One region of the Dehalogenimonas sp. THU2 genome, then DNA from elsewhere that is predicted to be linked to it. Evidence: riboswitches for the same ligand, from Rfam matches in the RefSeq annotation. Region 1 holds a riboswitch; each other region holds the start of a gene.

Region 1 (5,312 bases):
GGTGCCTCGGAACTATATCCCGGCGGTGGAAAAAGGCATCAAAGAAGCTGTGCAGGAAGGCGGCTCCCTGGGGTTCCCCATTGTCGACGTACGCGCTATTTTATGCGACGGCAGCTTCCATCCGGTGGATTCCTCAGAGATCTGCTTCAAAATCGCCGGCGCGGGCGCGCTCAAAAAGGGCATGGAGTCGGCGGGGCCGATTCTCCTCGAACCCGTCGTATCGCTGCATATTACGGTACCTTCCAGCGTGGTCGGCGATGTTATCGGCGATCTGAATACCAAGCGCGCCCAAGTGCAGGGCATCAACCCGGAAGGCGACCTCAGTATGATCGACGCGAAAGCGCCCTTGGCAGAGGTGCAGCGCTATGCGATCGACCTTAAGAGCCTGACGCATGGCCGAGGCTATTTTAAGATGGTTTTCGATCATTATCAGCAGGTGCCTTCCCACCTAACACAGAAACTGGTGGCCGAACGTGCCGCGGAAACGGCGGCGACTCAGAGCAACCATTAAGACACGCATTGTTACTGGGGCGTCAAACAAAGGGAGGGTTTTTACCCTCCCTTTTCTATTGGCCGGGGCAATTACCTTTAGCTGTATGAATGGCGGTGGCTTTCATACTAGCAAAGACGTGTTTACCGATAACCAGCCCCAGATCGGTGGCCGCCTGTTGGGTGACGACTGCCATCAACGGCAAGCCACCGCAGTCTAATTCAAGCCGGACTAGCGGACTGACCAGGCTTAGGCGGGTGATGGTGCCCGGCAAACGGTTACGGGCGCTGGTTCTATCATCGGTAATTGAGATGATGATATCTTCCGGCCGAATGAAAAGATCAACGGTATCTTCGATGTTGAAATATCCGACAGCCTGAATAATATGTCCGTTTACGGCAGCGGTGAATAGCCCGTTATCTGATCCGGTGACAGTGCCGTTCCAGATATTCTCCACGCCAATAAATTCCGCTACGGCGCGACAAGCCGGAGACATGAATATTTCTGATGGCTTGCCTAGTTGCAGTAATTCCCCGGCTACCAGTACCCCGATGCGATCAGCCAGCCGCTGTCCCTGAGCCAGGTCATGTGTTGTCATCACTACGGTCAGGTTGCGCGCTTGAATTACACTGGAAATCAGCTCCTCAACCATAGTGGTGGCTAGGGGATCAAGGTTAGCAGTCGGTTCATCCAGAAATATTATTTCCGGGTGGGTTACAAGTGCCCGCGCCAGAGCGACGCGCTGGGTTTCGCCACCGGAAAGAGTTTTGGCATGACGGCCGGCATAGCTGTCCATCTTCACCAGCGCCAGGGCATCGGTTACCCGTTCTTCAATGAAGGTATTTTTCATTCCTCGCCAGCGCAACGGCTGAGCCACGTTCTCAAAGACGCTGGTGGAGAACACCAGCGGTTTCTGGTGGACAAAGGCCATACGCCGGCGCAAAGGCAAACGATCAGTTTTGTTACTCACGGTTTGGTTGAACAGTGTGATACTACCGGATGAAGGCGATTCCAGCAGATCCAGAAGGCGGATCAGTGTACTCTTACCCGCTCCGGAAGGGCCGATGACGGCTAAAGTTTCTCCCATTGAAATGTCTAGAATAACGTTTTTCAAGACTTCAGTCTGGTTGTATCGTCGGGATAAATTGTGGGTCTGCAGAATAGACATGGACTATTCTTCCACTCTTTTGATCATATGAATTTCTCGTTGCTGAAGCCAGCCAAGCCCGAAATTGATGATAAGGGCAATCGCCAACAGAATTATACCTAAGGCAATAGACAGTTCAATATCGCCACGTCCGGTTTCCAGAGAGATGGCAGTGGTTAATACACGTGTGTATCCGCTGATGTTACCGCCGATCATCAACGCCAAACCAACTTCGGAAATGGCGCGGCCGAACCCCAGGATAAAGGCGGTAAATATAGCAAACCGGGCCTCTTTGATCATCATCACACCCATCTGCCAGCGACTGGCTCCCAGCGCTACGGCCGTTTCCTTGGCCTGGCGGTCAATACCGGAATGAGCGGAGATTACCAAGCCAAGCATTAGCGGAGTTACCAGTAATGCCTGACCGATAATCATGATGGTGGGAGTGAACAACAGACCGAATTCACCCAGCGGCCCGGCGCGGGAAAACAGCATAAAGACCAGCAGGCCGACGAGAACTGTCGGCAGGCTGAACAGGGTATTGATGAAACTGATGAGAGCCCTTTTTCCACGGAAAGTGGAGTGAAAGATAAGGGCTCCCAAGGGTAACGCAATGGATGCCGCAACTACGCTGGCGGTCGCTGATATGCTCAGCGACCGCCAGGAAATCTCGAAAACTTCAGAGTCAAGCGATATGATCAGCTCAACAGCCTTTTGCAAGCCTTGCCAAATTGCGTCCAATTTATCCTAACTTGTCGGTTCTACGCCATAGGTTGGGTTGAATAGTGGGGCGCCATAATCTTTAACGCCGTACTGTCCAATGATATCCTGTATTTCCTTAGACATCAACCACTCAGCCATGATCTTGGCTGCCTCAGCGTTACGAACGCCGGGGACATTCGCCGGGTTAACCGGAATGGCCGCATACACGTTTAAGAGGATGGCCCCCTGGTCAACGGCTATGGTCAAGCCGGTATCGGCTTTGTACGCCAGGAAGGTGCCGATATCAGCTATAGTATAAGCTCCGAACTCTTTGGCTTTGAGGAGTGTTGCACCCATGCCGCCTGAGGCGTCAATGTACCATGAGCCAGAAGTACGAACTGTCTCGTAGTTAAAGCCGGCAGCCGCCCAGATAGCCTTTTCTTTGGCGTGAGTACCGGAATTGTCACCACGGGAAACAAATTTAGCTGTACCGGAGTCAGCCAGTTTTTTGAAAGCCGCTTCCGGAGATAACCCTTTCAATCCTAAAGGATCATTAGCCGGGCCAACAATGACAAAATAGTTGCTGGCAAAAACATAACGCTGAGTGCCGAAACCACCGGCGATGAAAGCTTCTTCCTGTGACTTTGAATGTACAACAACGATATCCACGTCTCCGCGTTTACCAAATTCCAACGCTATACCGGTGCCGTTGGACATGACGTCAACTTCAACGCCATATTTTTTTTCAAACATGGGCTCCAGAAGCGCCCACAGGCCAGTATCATACAGACTGGTGGTGGTGGAGACCCTTAACCTGATGCTCGGGTCGAGAACACTCAGCCCTTCATCGTCCGTGGCAGTAGGGTCGGGGTTGGGGGTTTCGGTGCCGCAACCGATGGCGGCAAAAGAAATCAGCATCAGTGAGAACATCACCGCTGCCAGTTTTGACCAGAATTTTTTCATAACACACCCTTTATTCATTATATTTTCCCGATAAAAAAGCACCTCTTTTTTAAGGAGGTGCGCGGCCAGACAATGTCTCAGTCATGGCTTTTTCTCCTTTCCAAATCGCGGGAGGCGGCGCCGTTTTCAGCATCGCCCTTGGGGTGGTTTGCCCCACCCACCGGTCTTTTCACCATGGCCTTCGGAGAAGGATTTAGGTTCCAAGACTTCGGAGACAGATATTAAATTAGAGCTATGTTAACACAGGGTACTAGTACCGGTCAACCGATGTCACTTCCCGGTCATCTCCTTTACCTTGCCTATAAGCGCCGGCAGTACCTTCTTCCAGTCGCCGGTGACGCCGTACGCCGCCGCCTTGAAGATGTTGGCCTCGGCGTCTTTATTGATGGCGACTAGGGTCTTGGTGCCGGAAACACCGGACAGGTGCTGGCTTGAACCGGAAATGCCGACGGCAATATATAGTTCAGGGGCGATCACCTTACCGGTGATGCCGATCTGGCCGCTCTCCGGCCACCAGCCCTGGTCGCAAGGAGGGCGGGAGGCGCCGACACCTCCACCGAGCAGGTCGGCCAGTTCCTTAAGCTGGGTAAAACCTTCCGGCCCGCCTAATCCCCGGCCGCCGCCGACGACCACCTTGGCATCTTCCAGACGGGGGCCTTCTTCTTTGATCTTGATCTGTTCAAGGACGCGGATCGCTGTCGTCGAGTCAGCCGGCTGCAGTTCGATGATCTCGGCTTGGCGATTTTCATTGACGGTTGCCGGGGAAAACGCCTTGGGGCGGATGCTTGCGATTCCGGGTCCGGTCTCGATGATGAAATCAGCCAGGGCGTTGCCGCCGTAGACCGGGCGGGTGAATACGATCTCATCACCATCGGCGCGGACGGCAACGATGTCGGTTACCGCGGCGGTTTGGAGTCTGGCGGCGAGCAAAGGCGCCAGGTCCCGGCCCAGATCATTCTCCACCATCAGGATGAACCTGGGGTTTACATCACTGGCCAGCCGGGTGACGATGGTCGCTGCGGTGTCGTCCATGATGGCGCCGGCCTCGGCGGTGAAGACCTTGGTCGCGCCGAGGCTGCCGAGAATTGTGGCGGCGGATTGGACGTTGGAGCCGATGAGCAGTATGTCGATACCTTCGTTCGATCCGGTGTCGATGGCCTGAGCCGCGCCCATAAGCTCGGCGGCGGATGATGATGGTGTGCCGTCTTTGACTTCGATGATGATTAAGATACCTTTGTTGTGGTTCATGGGATTTCACCCTCTCACATTCGCTTCGCTCAGTGCGAGCCTTTAGTTCGAAAAAATTGAGAAATATTAAATCAGTTTCAGTTCGCGCAATTTTAGGGCGAGGTTGACGCCCTGTTCTTCCGGGGTATCCCCGGAAATAATCTCACATTTGGCTTCGCGTTGCGGTTGATACAGTTTCAGGAGTTTCACCCTGCGTCCTGCCTCACCTGTCGAGGTGATTTCAGTCCCGATATCCGCCGCTTTCCAAACCGCCGGTTCCTTCTTTTTGGCGGCCAGCACGCCCCTGATGTTGGGCAGGCGCAGCTTGCCGATCTCGCTCGCTACGGTGACGACCGCCGGGATTGGCGCTTCGACGACTTCGTAGCCATCGGAGGTTACTCTTTCGATGCGGAGCCTGCCGCCGGCTGAATCGATTTTGCGAGCGCGGCTGACCACGGGCAGGTCCAGCGCACCGGTGACCAGCAAGCCGACCTGGCCGGCGTCCCAGTCAGCGGCCTGACGGCCGGTAAGGATGACATCGAACTGCCCGATCTTCTTCACGGCCAGGGTCAGGGCGTGAGCGGTGCCGGCACTGTCGCTGCCCTCGAAGACGGAGTCATCGACGAGGATGAGTTCGTCGGCGCCGAGGGCCAGTGCTTTCTTGAGGAGTTCCTTGTTGAGACCGCTGCCCAGGCTTACTGCCTTGATGGTGCTGCCGGGGTTGGCGTCTTTGAGCTTAAGAGCGGCCTCTAGGGCATGCTCTGAATAAGGGTCGATGACCGG
Region 2 (5,312 bases), on a different contig from region 1:
TAGTCCGCCACAGCCACCACATCGATGTCGTCATGAATCTCGGTGACATGGCGTATCACCTGGATGCTGCCATGGCCTTCCATGAGGACATCGATATGGGGATATTTGCTCTCAAAGGCTTTTTCAATAGCCTCGAAGGGCACCAGCAGACTGCCGGCTTCAAAAACTACCAGCTTCGTACTAGTTTGCTCGCCGCTGCAACCGGTAGACGCCGGGAGGGTACACGACGCTACCAGGAGACCTGCCAACAACAGTCCGATCCGCTTCATTCCGCTCTCTCCGGGGTAAACATTATGGGAAGATGATCTTGATCGATACAATCAGACTGACCATCTGGCCTTTGGTTAGGCCTTCGCCGACCAGTCGCAGCGGGAAGAAGGCTTCTGACAACATTTCACCGTTCATCTTGAAAGCGACGATTATCTTGTCATTGCGCTTTACCAGTTCGGAGGAGATGGTCCGGGAGAAACCGTCGGATGCGGTAACCTGGATCTGGTATCCGGCATTCGCCAGGTCGTCGTTGAAGGCGATATCGCGCTGGTGCTTCTGGCCGTCGTCGACCCAGCCCAGCAGGCGCCACAGGGGGATACCCTGCCAGACGTTGCCATCCGGGTCGGTCCATTCCGCGCCGTGGCAGCCGGGGGTAGCGCCGGATTCGAAAGTGGCGTAATCCATCTCTTCGGTGATGCCACCTTCCAACATGAGGGTCCAGGTGGCGGCCGCCTCGATAATCTCGATCTTGGTGACCCATTTGACCCACCAGTGGCCTTCGGTGACGGTGGTATCATTAGCTAGGATGACCATGCGAAGGGGGCCGTCGGAATCCGGGATTTCATTGCCTGACTGTTCGTAAGCGATGATGGGGATCAGGGGCGGGGGATTGGAAAGTTCATTACCGCTGGCCACGTCGAAGGCGGTGAAGTAGCCTTCCGTGATCTGACGGTGGGACAGCGTCATGGTGTAGCCGTCCTTGGCTTCCACGCGTACGGCGTTAGCTTCGGTGATGCCACCGATCTGGCTGAGCAGGTCGGCGATGGATACGCCCTTGAATCCCTGGGGAGCGATGATGCGGCCGGTGGAGTTCATAAGGCCAGCCTGTCCATCTTTGGCGCTTAGTGCCTTGAGCTGGTTGAAGGTCAATTCCTTGGTCTGGGTGCCGTTGACCAGTGTCAGGACCAACGGGGAGTCATCGACGGTCGGAGTTGCTTCCTTCGGAGTGCAACCGCCCGCGATAGCCATGAGCAGAGCCAGTGTGGTGGCAACGATGATAAGGGGCTTGAGTTTCCTGAGCCAGGTACGCATAGAACCTCCTGAGAATCTTCTACTGCGCGCCTTGACGGAGGTAACTCTTCGTTAAATGGAGAAGGGATAGCTATGCAGCCATACCAATGAAATGAAAAAAAGAGACACTTATAGAATCAAGCGTCTCTTCAGGTGCAATACCAAACTTTCACTGGCTCTCCTCTTTCCAAATACGGGAGGCACCGGTGTTTCCACCTGTACCCTCGGAGCTTTGCAGCTCACCGGTTCCGCAACCATGACATTTGTTTTAGGTCGTCGGAACTCGAAGAGTTACCGCCATTTCGGCGGAGTTGAAGGGGATTATAACAGCGCGTTTCTTAGATGTCAAAAGGCTTTGGTGTCAATAACTGATTGGTAGTTCATTCAATCTATTGACAATGGTACATTTTGCTCCTATGATGGTCATCAATAAAAATACTTGAACAGGTATTCAACCTGCGAGAGAATGAAAGGGGTCCAAATGCGGCGCGTACTGACGTCACTCGGAATCGTCCTCATCGCCTTTGCCCTGGTCTGGTTGTATTTCATCTTCCCCGGCATGGCCAAACTTCCGGAGGATTACACAGCGGAATACCGTTTTGAAGGCACGGTGCAGGTGTTCAATCCGTCGACCGGTTCTCTGGTGCCTATCAATACCAAGATGGAGCGGACCCTGGATGCGACGGGTGTTAACGATGCCGGCGCGCTTATTATTCAGCAGGTCATTAAATTCACTGAAGCGACCTCAGGTGCCCCGTTATCAGCGATCAACCCGGCTCTGGCCGCGCTAGATTCGACTGAAACGTACGCCGTGGACCGTTCGACCCGAGAGAACGTAACGGGCGGCGATAAGTCACGCAGCGGCCAGTTCACCTTCCCGGCCGACGTCCAACAGGAGACCTACCAGGTCTGGTCGGCGACAACAGGAAGTGCATTACCGGCGACCTTTGTTCGTGAAGAGACGATTCAGGGCGTCAAAGTATATACCTTCAACATCGACAGTAAAGGTAACGCCTACCCCGCCGCCGCCAACGGAGCGCCCCAGACGGTGGACGTGTTCACCATCATATCGGTTGAACCTATCAGCGGCACACCGGTCTTTACCACCAGCAAGACTACCATCAATATGCAGGTAGCTCCGACTACCTCGATCCCGGTGTTGATCAACGAAATCACTTTTACCGATGACACTGTCGAAGACGCGGCGGAAGAAGGTGCGGCCAACCGCAACCTGATCCTTGTGGCGAGCGTTTATGCGTTCTGGGGTGCTATCGGGTTAGGTTTGGTACTGCTTGTGATCGGGGTCACCAGGAAAAGCTAAGTCCCAGAACACTTTGGAATAGAATACGAAAGGGAGGCTCGAAGGAGCCTCCCTTTTTTAATGGAAGTTAGTTACACCCTCACCTTTAATTCCTCTCCCCCTTCGACAGGCTCAGGGCAGGCCTCAAGGGAGAGGAAGATGGGAAAGTACGCTAACCCAGCGCCGACACCACTGCCACGGCATAGTCCCGGCTGTGAGACAGGCTGACGGCGAGGCTGGTGATGCCAAGTTCTGAGGCAATCGATTTTGCCCGCCCGTAAAGCCTGATCTCCGGGCGTTGGCCTGGTTCAGCGATCACTTCGATATCACGGTAAATCAATTCCTTGCAACCCAGCGCCTTGACCACCGCTTCCTTGGCGGCGAAACGGGCGGCCAGGGACGGTAATTTGCTGCGGTAGAGTGACACTTCGGCATCGGTGAAAACCCGGGCCAGAAAGTTCTCGCCCCAGCGGGATATGGCGGTTTCGATGCGCGATATTTCGATAATATCCACGCCAAGGTACTGGTTCATACGGGCGCCTCGCAGGGGGCTTTTTCCAGCCTGATGGCAGCTACTTTCAGCTCCGGTATCCGGGCTACCGGGTCAAAAGCCGGGCTGGTCAGGATATTGGTGGCTGTTTCCGGGAAATGGAAGGTCATGAAGACTACTCCCGGTGCCAGCCGCCCGCTGACCCGGGCCACGGCAGTTACCGAGCCGCGGCGGGAAGTGACCGTGACATTCTCACCGTCAGCGATACCCAGACGGTCAGCGTCGCTCGATGCGATTTCTAGTGTCTCCTGCGATTGCAGCACCTTGAGTCCCCCGACCCGGCGCGTCATGGTGCCGGTGTGGAAGTGATACGGGCTGCGGCCGGTGGTCAGGATGAAGGGATACTCATCGTCAGGCTGCTCGGCCGAGGGGCGGTATTCAAGAGCCTTGAACGCGCCTTTACCGCGGCTGAATCGTTCGACGTGAAGTATCGGCGTGCCGGGGTGGGTTGGGGTGGGGCAGGGCCATTGAAGACCGCCGGTTTCCAGCCGCTCCCAGGTTATGCCGCCGTAGCTGGGGGTGAGCGATCGCATCTCATCGAATATTCGATCGGGACCGGTGTAATCGAACCCCTTGCCGCCCAACCGCTTACCCAGTTCGTTGGTTATCCACCAGTCGGGCCGGGAGTCGCCGATAGGGGCGACGGCGCGGCGGACCCGCTGCACCCGGCGTTCCGTATTGGTGAAAGTGCCGTCTTTTTCCGCAAAACTCACCGAAGCCAGGATGACATGGGCTATTTCCGATGTCTCGGTGCGGAAGATGTCCTGGACTACCAGCAGTTCAAGCTTGGAGAGGGCTTTTCTGACCCGGTTGATGTCCGGATCCGAGAGCATAATGTTCTCACCGACCAGGTAGAGGGCTTTGATCTTTCCTTTTTCGATGGCTTTCAGTATCTCCGGAACGGTCAGCCCGCGTTTCTTGGGCAGGGACACGCCCCAGGCCGTTTCGAATTTGGCCCGAACTTCATTATCGGCGACCTTCTGATAGCCGGGAAAAACATCGGGCAACGCTCCCATATCGCAGGCGCCTTGCACGTTGTTCTGGCCGCGGAGCGGGTTCACCCCGGCACCGGGTTTGCCGAGATTGCCGGTTAAAAGCGCCAGGTTGGCGACGGCGCTGACGTTGTCCGTGCCGTGGCTGTGCTGGGTGATGCCCATGGCGTAGAGGATGCTGGCCGGTCGGCTGGCCGCATACAAACGTGCCGCTTCCTTAATTTGGTCTAGCGGCACGCCGGTGATCGTGGCGGCATGGTCGAGGTCGAAGCTATCGAGCGATTCGGCCAGGGCCTCGAAACCCTCGGTCCGTTCGGCAATGAAAGTCTCGTCGTAAAGCTTTTCGTCGAAAATGATCTTGCACATCGCTGAAAGCAGCAGGACATCGGTGCCCGGCGTCTGTTGCAGGAAGATGTCCGCGTAGCGGACCAGGGGTATCTTCACCGGGTTGGCCACGATGAGGCGGGCGCCGTTCTTGATGGCCTGCTTGACCTCGAAACCGATGACCGGGTGGGTCTCCGAGGTGTTGGCGCCGATGGCGAAGAAGCAGGCGGTATCTTTCATGTCACCGATAGAGTTGCTCATGGCGCCGGAACCGAAGGCGGCGGCCAGGCCGGCTACGGTGGGGCTGTGGCACAGCCGGGCGCAATGGTCCACCGAGTTGGTGCCCAGGACGGCGCGGGCGAACTTCTGGATGAGATAATTCTCCTCGTTGGTAGCCTTGGCGGAGGAGATGACCGCCACTTCTTCCGGTTGATAGCGGGACAGCTTGGAGCAGACGTATTCCAGGGCTTCATCCCAGGGGGTTTCGACGAATGCGCCATTGGTTTTGATGAGAGGGGCCGTGAGCCGATCCGGGTGATGGACGAATTCCCGCACACCGTAACGCCCTTTGACACACAGTCTTCCCCTCGACGCAGGGTTCGCCTCATCGCCGTCCACGCCGACGATCCTGCCGCCGCGGAGTTGCAGCTTCAAACCGCAACCGACACCGCAGTAGGGGCAGATGGTAGATACCTCGGAGTCTGATTTGACATAATCCTTGGAGGCGAGGGCGGCTACCGGACAATGGGCGACACATTCGCCGCAACTGCGGCAGTTGGTCTCGATGATCGGCCGGTCGGCGACGGTACCCACCCTGGAATCGTAACCGCGGTCTATGAGTTCGATGGCGTTGTTGCCGGTAACC
Region 3 (5,312 bases), on a different contig from region 1:
GGCTGTTCTACCCATGAGGACGACATCGATAACCTTATATGGGAACGGTTTCTCGTGTACCTGGGGTATATAGGCCGCCAACCGTGCGATATCCCGGGGCTTTAGATCGCGGATGTCCTGACCATCCAGTGAAACGCTGCCGTTGGCTGTTTTCAGGACGCCGAGTATGCATAATATCAGCGTGGATTTGCCGCAGCCGTTCGGCCCCAGAAGGCAATAGATCTCACCGCGGTTGACCTGTAGATTGACGTCCCGGAACACGTCACCCTTACCGTATGAAAATGAAGCATTGGTGACGTTAATCATGACGGATGGTTACCATCCCCTTGCCTTGGTTCGCTTGATCAAATAGATGAAAAACGGACCGCCGATGAGAGAAGTTAAAATTCCCAGGGGGATTTCCGCCCCGGTAAGTGTCCGGGCGATATTATCTATCAGCACCAGGTACATGGCGCCTAGCGACAGGGAAACGGGAATCAACAGGTTGTGATTGGTGCCGACCAGCATTCTGCCGATATGGGGAATCACCAGTCCCACCCAGCCGATAATCCCGCTGACGCTGACTGCTCCCGCTGTAGCAATAGTGGCGAAAAAAATGGCCAGGCTCTTGGAAATCATGACATTAACCCCCAGCGCCCTGGCTTCCACATCCCCCATGGACAGGACATTCAGCCGCCATCTCATTAGAAGCAACCCTAAAACCCCGACCGCCATCGGTATGGCAGAGATCAGAATATCCGAGAATTGTGCGGTTGCCAGACTGCCCATCAACCAAAAAACGATACTCGGCAGTTGGTCATAGGGATCAGCCAGATATTTCAGGAGCGAAATCAGGGAAGCAAATATGGATGACACCACCACGCCGCCGAGTACCAGCATTATGGTGGGTGCGATTTTATAGGTCACACCGATCATGTAACTGAGCACGACCGCCAGCAGGCCGAAGGCGAAGGCAAACAAATAAATATATACCGCCTGACCCTGAAACAAGATTATAGCCAGGGCGGCGCCGAAACCCGCGCCTGAAGATACCCCCAGGATGTTGGAGCTTACCAGCGGATTGCGGAACATGCCTTGGAAGGACGCGCCGCTGACCGCCAGGCTGGCGCCTACCGCCGCCCCTAAAATTGCTCGGGGCAGCCGGATGTCCCAGACCACGTTGATATGCGTGGCCGGGACATCGGCATTCCCCAGACCCAGTTGGAAAGCCAGAGCTTGAAGCACTTCTGACACCGACAAAGGGTACCGGCCGATAAAAAGCGATACCAGCATAATCAAAAGCGGCCCGATAATCAGCAGGGCGAATAAACCCGGCTTTTTGAAGTTGAATTTACTCAATGACGGTGATCAGCGTCACATTGTCAGCCCAGTGTTTCGGCCCTCGGTTGTGATTCACCCACTTGACCAATCCGGTGCTGGCATTCAACGCTTCCCCGTCAACCATCCAGGCAAACCCTGCGGCAGCGGCATCGATCCTGTCCGGAGTAATTTCCACAGTGACGCCGGCACTCTCGATGGTAATAACTGTGAACGTTTTCAACCCGATGTATTCCAGCAGGTCGACGAGCAGGATACATTTGAAGGTGTGTGCCGGCAGGACATTATTCCCATCTTTGATGGCGGCGACGATATCTACCGGACCGATCTTTGCGGCGTCCTCATGGGTGATCGTAACCGGTGTTTTACCGATCACCTGGACGTTTACGCTCCATTGTACCTGGGGCTCCTGGGTGGTCAGTGGCGGCGCTGTTGTTTGCGCCGGCGCGGTTGTCTGAGGCGGAGTAATCGCTTCCGCATCGCCGCACCCGGCAACGCTCAAAGTCATTAAGGCTGCCATCAGCAGCAATACCATTCTGGTTTTCATCAACGTCCTCGCATCGTTATTATTTTCGTTCGATTCTTCAGGGGTAAACGGTACCGGAGAAAATAAAAAAAGAGTGCCCCAAAAAGAGAGCACTCTAAAATATATATTATTTAAACATAATTTCCCCTTTCCAATAATGGGAGGCACAGGCGTTTCCATCTGTACCCTCGGTCCTGACGGAGTCAGGACACCGTTTGCACCCCGTGACATCTGTTTTAGGTCAGTGCAAATTCGGAGATTATAAAATTGTTAATTTTCGGTCGATGCCGATTAGTACTGCCCGATATAGTACCAGATTTTGCCATAGACGTAGAGCGAAGTCAAATTCAAACAGACATTATTTAACCGTCACTGCGAGGAGCGAAGCGACGTGGCAATCTCATAGCCACCAGCCCTGGTTCCATGACGGAATCAACGATAAAACAAACCGTCATCGTGAGCCTCCGGCGAAACGATCTCAAAGCCGCCATAATCTGCTTGCCAGTTTCCCCGTGAATACCGTAAAAAAAGAGGGCGCTTGAAAGCGCCCTCTTCGGTCTGCCGTTTTAACCCCTACGATTTCCGCTTGTCGAAATCCTCAAGGTCGAGGTTGTCGATGAAATCGCGGAAGGCGCTCATCTTCTTGATCTCGTCCTCGCTGGCTTTTTTGCGCTTTTCGGAAACGTCGGCGGTGCCATCGATAGCTTCCAGCGCATCGGCGCCGCCTTCGCTCTCGCGTTCCAGGACGATGCCTGCCTTGTCCAGCACCGATTCGTCGGCGTAGATGGGCACGTCCACCCTGACCGCCAGCGCCAGCGCGTCGGAGGGCCGGGAATCTATCTCAAGCTGGTTGCCGCCGAAGTTGAGCAGTATCTTGGCGTAGAAGGTATCGTTCTTGAGGTCGTTGACGATAACGTGCTCCACCTTGGCGCCCAGCACCTCGATGGTCGTCGCCAGGAGGTCGTGGGTCATCGGCCGCTGCACCTGAATGCCTTCCTGCAGCCGGATGGCGATGGCCTGCGCCTCGGCGGAACCGATCCAGATCGGCAGATAACGCAGGGTATTTTTTTCTTTGAGCATGACCACCCGCTGATAATTCACCAGGCTGACACGTATGCTCTCAATGGTCATTTCTATCATTATTTTCGGGAGCCTCCAATGCGCGGTTAGCCTTGTTAAACCTGCCCAATTCTACCTTTATGGTCATGGGGTGTCAATGAAGTAAACACGTGTTGACGCCCAGCCGTGGTAGAATATTTCCGCGGGGATTAGCAAGGCTCTTCACAATGAGTCCGGTTTATAGTAGAATAGTTAGCCTTTGCCGATAAAAGGTCTACCGGAGTTTCCAAGAAAAGCGTCATACCCTGATTCAGGTGCGTACCCAGAAAACATCTAGCTGTCTGGAAGGAGACAAGAGGAATGCAGAAGACGCCGGAGGCGATTGTCTGGTTCAACCAGGTAACCAAGAATGACATTCCCATAGTCGGTGGTAAAGGCGCCAATCTGGGCGAAATGACCGCCGCAAAGATTCCGGTTCCTCCTGGCTTTATCGTAACAGCCAACGCGTATTATGATTTTATCGCTGCTTCCGAGTTGCAACCCCGGATCAAATCAGCGCTGGAAAACCTGGACGTGGAAGACTCCAAAGCCCTGACCGCCGCCGCCGGCGCGGTCAAACAGCTTATCATGGACACGCCCCTGCCGCCGGACCTGGCGGGGAAGATCAAGGAAGCTTATGCCACCCTCGGTGAGGGACTGGTGGCGGTCAGATCCTCGGCCACGGCGGAAGATCTGCCGGAAGCCTCCTTTGCCGGCCAGCAGAGCACCTATTTGAACATAGAAGGCGGAGACGCCGTGGTGGCGGCGGTCCAGAAATGCTGGGCCTCGCTTTTCGAGCCCCGCGCCGTATATTACCGCGTTGAACAGCGCTTCGATCATTTCCAGGTCGGCATCGCCGTGCCCGTGCAGCGCATGGTGCAATCGGTGACTTCCGGCGTCGTCTTCACCATCGAACCCATCACCAACGACCCCTCCAAGATCGTCATCGAGGCCATCTACGGTCTGGGTGAAGGGCTGGTATCGGGTGAAATCACGCCCGATCTTTTCATCATCGACAAAGAAGGTCCTTCCATTGTTTCGCGCCGAATCAGCCACCAGGACCGGCGGCTGGTGCGTAACACCGGTAATATTGAGGCCGGCGCCGAGGGCTCCAACTACTGGCAGGGCGTTCCCGCCGCCAGACAGGAGCAGCAGAAGCTTTCGGACGATGACGTCATCAAGCTGGCGGAACTGGCCATTCATATCGAGAAACATTACGGCGTACCGCAGGACATCGAGTGGGCCAAGGAGAACGGCGATATTTTCATCGTCCAGTCCCGCCCCGTCACCGCCATCAAGGAAAGCACCGAGATGGAACCGGAGATCAAGCGCCCGATCCTGCTGTCCGGCGCCGCCGCTTCCCCCGGCTTGGCTTCCGGTCCGGTCAAGATCATCCTGGACCCCGCCAACATCGACCAGGTCTTCACCGGCGATATCCTGGTGGCGGAGATGACCACCCCGGATTTCGTACCCGCCATGAAACGGGCGGCAGCTATCGTCACCAACCGCGGCGGCCGCACCTCCCACGCCGCCATCGTCAGCCGCGAACTGGGAATCCCCTGTGTCGTCGGCACCGGCGAGGCCACCTCCCTGCTTAAAACCGGCCAGATCATCACCGTCGACGGCGCCCACGGCAAGGTTTACGACGGCAAGGTGACCCGCCGCATCCAGACCTCCTCGGTCGTCAGCATGGTCCGCGACGCCATCAAGACTAAGACCAGAGTTTATGTCAACCTGGCACAGCCGGAACTGGCTGACCTGGTCGCCGCCCGCAACGTCGACGGTGTCGGTCTCCTCCGAGCCGAATTCATCGTCAGCGCCATCGGCAAGCACCCCAACTTCATGGTGGAAACTGGCCGGCAGGAAGAATTCATCCAGAAGCTCTACGATGGTATCCTGCCGTTCGCTAAGGCTTTCCACCCCCGCCCGGTCGTTTACCGCACCACCGACTTCAAGACCAACGAATACCGCGAGCTTGAGGGCGGCGACAAATACGAGCAGCCGGAAGAAAATCCGATGCTGGGCTACCGTGGCGCCTCACGTTACATCCGTGACATCGAAAGCTTCAAGATGGAGATAGAAGCCATCAAACGGGTGCGCAAGGATTACCCCAATCTCTGGGTGATGATTCCATTCGTGCGCACCGTCGATGAACTGATCCGGACCAAGGAGATTCTGGAAGCCGAGGGCCTGAAGCGCGGGCCTGACTTCAAACTGTGGATGATGACCGAGATTCCGGCCAACATCTTCCTGATGGACAAATTCATCGACGTTGGTATCGACGGCATCTCCATCGGCTCCAACGACCTGACCCAGCTGGTGCTGGGCGTCGACCGTGATTCCGAGAAGCTGCAGGATACTTTCGACGAGC

What was found. Region 1 has a riboswitch for molybdenum cofactor ahead of ABFB09_RS05860 (substrate-binding domain-containing protein). Riboswitches for the same ligand answer to the same signal wherever they lie in the genome.
Region 2: it holds a riboswitch for molybdenum cofactor, as region 1 does, so the genes downstream of both, ABFB09_RS02630 (molybdopterin-dependent oxidoreductase) here and ABFB09_RS05860 (substrate-binding domain-containing protein) in region 1, are expected to answer to the same signal.
Region 3: it holds a riboswitch for molybdenum cofactor, as region 1 does, so the genes downstream of both, ABFB09_RS04025 (hypothetical protein) here and ABFB09_RS05860 (substrate-binding domain-containing protein) in region 1, are expected to answer to the same signal.

What each region holds. Positions count from the first base shown of each region.
Region 1 is NZ_JBDLLU010000009.1:4,855-10,166, reverse strand. Features, by position in the region: gene fusA (elongation factor G) at 1-511, shown strand, start outside; gene ABFB09_RS05870 (ABC transporter ATP-binding protein) at 567-1,658, opposite strand; gene ABFB09_RS05865 (ABC transporter permease) at 1,662-2,378, opposite strand; gene ABFB09_RS05860 (substrate-binding domain-containing protein) at 2,385-3,302, opposite strand; molybdenum cofactor riboswitch at 3,380-3,528, opposite strand; gene ABFB09_RS05855 (electron transfer flavoprotein subunit alpha/FixB family protein) at 3,573-4,550, opposite strand; gene ABFB09_RS05850 (electron transfer flavoprotein subunit beta/FixA family protein) at 4,617-5,312, opposite strand, start outside.
Region 2 is NZ_JBDLLU010000003.1:143,083-148,394, forward strand. Features, by position in the region: gene wtpA (tungstate ABC transporter substrate-binding protein WtpA) at 1-269, opposite strand, end outside; gene ABFB09_RS02630 (molybdopterin-dependent oxidoreductase) at 292-1,302, opposite strand; molybdenum cofactor riboswitch at 1,446-1,582, opposite strand; gene ABFB09_RS02635 (porin PorA family protein) at 1,763-2,602, shown strand; gene acpS (holo-ACP synthase) at 2,754-3,113, opposite strand; gene fdhF (formate dehydrogenase subunit alpha) at 3,110-5,312, opposite strand, start outside.
Region 3 is NZ_JBDLLU010000005.1:86,364-91,675, reverse strand. Features, by position in the region: gene ABFB09_RS04035 (ABC transporter ATP-binding protein) at 1-306, opposite strand, end outside; gene ABFB09_RS04030 (iron ABC transporter permease) at 316-1,272, opposite strand; gene ABFB09_RS04025 (hypothetical protein) at 1,331-1,864, opposite strand; molybdenum cofactor riboswitch at 1,972-2,113, opposite strand; gene ABFB09_RS04020 (bifunctional nuclease family protein) at 2,417-2,983, opposite strand; gene ppsA (phosphoenolpyruvate synthase) at 3,263-5,312, shown strand, end outside.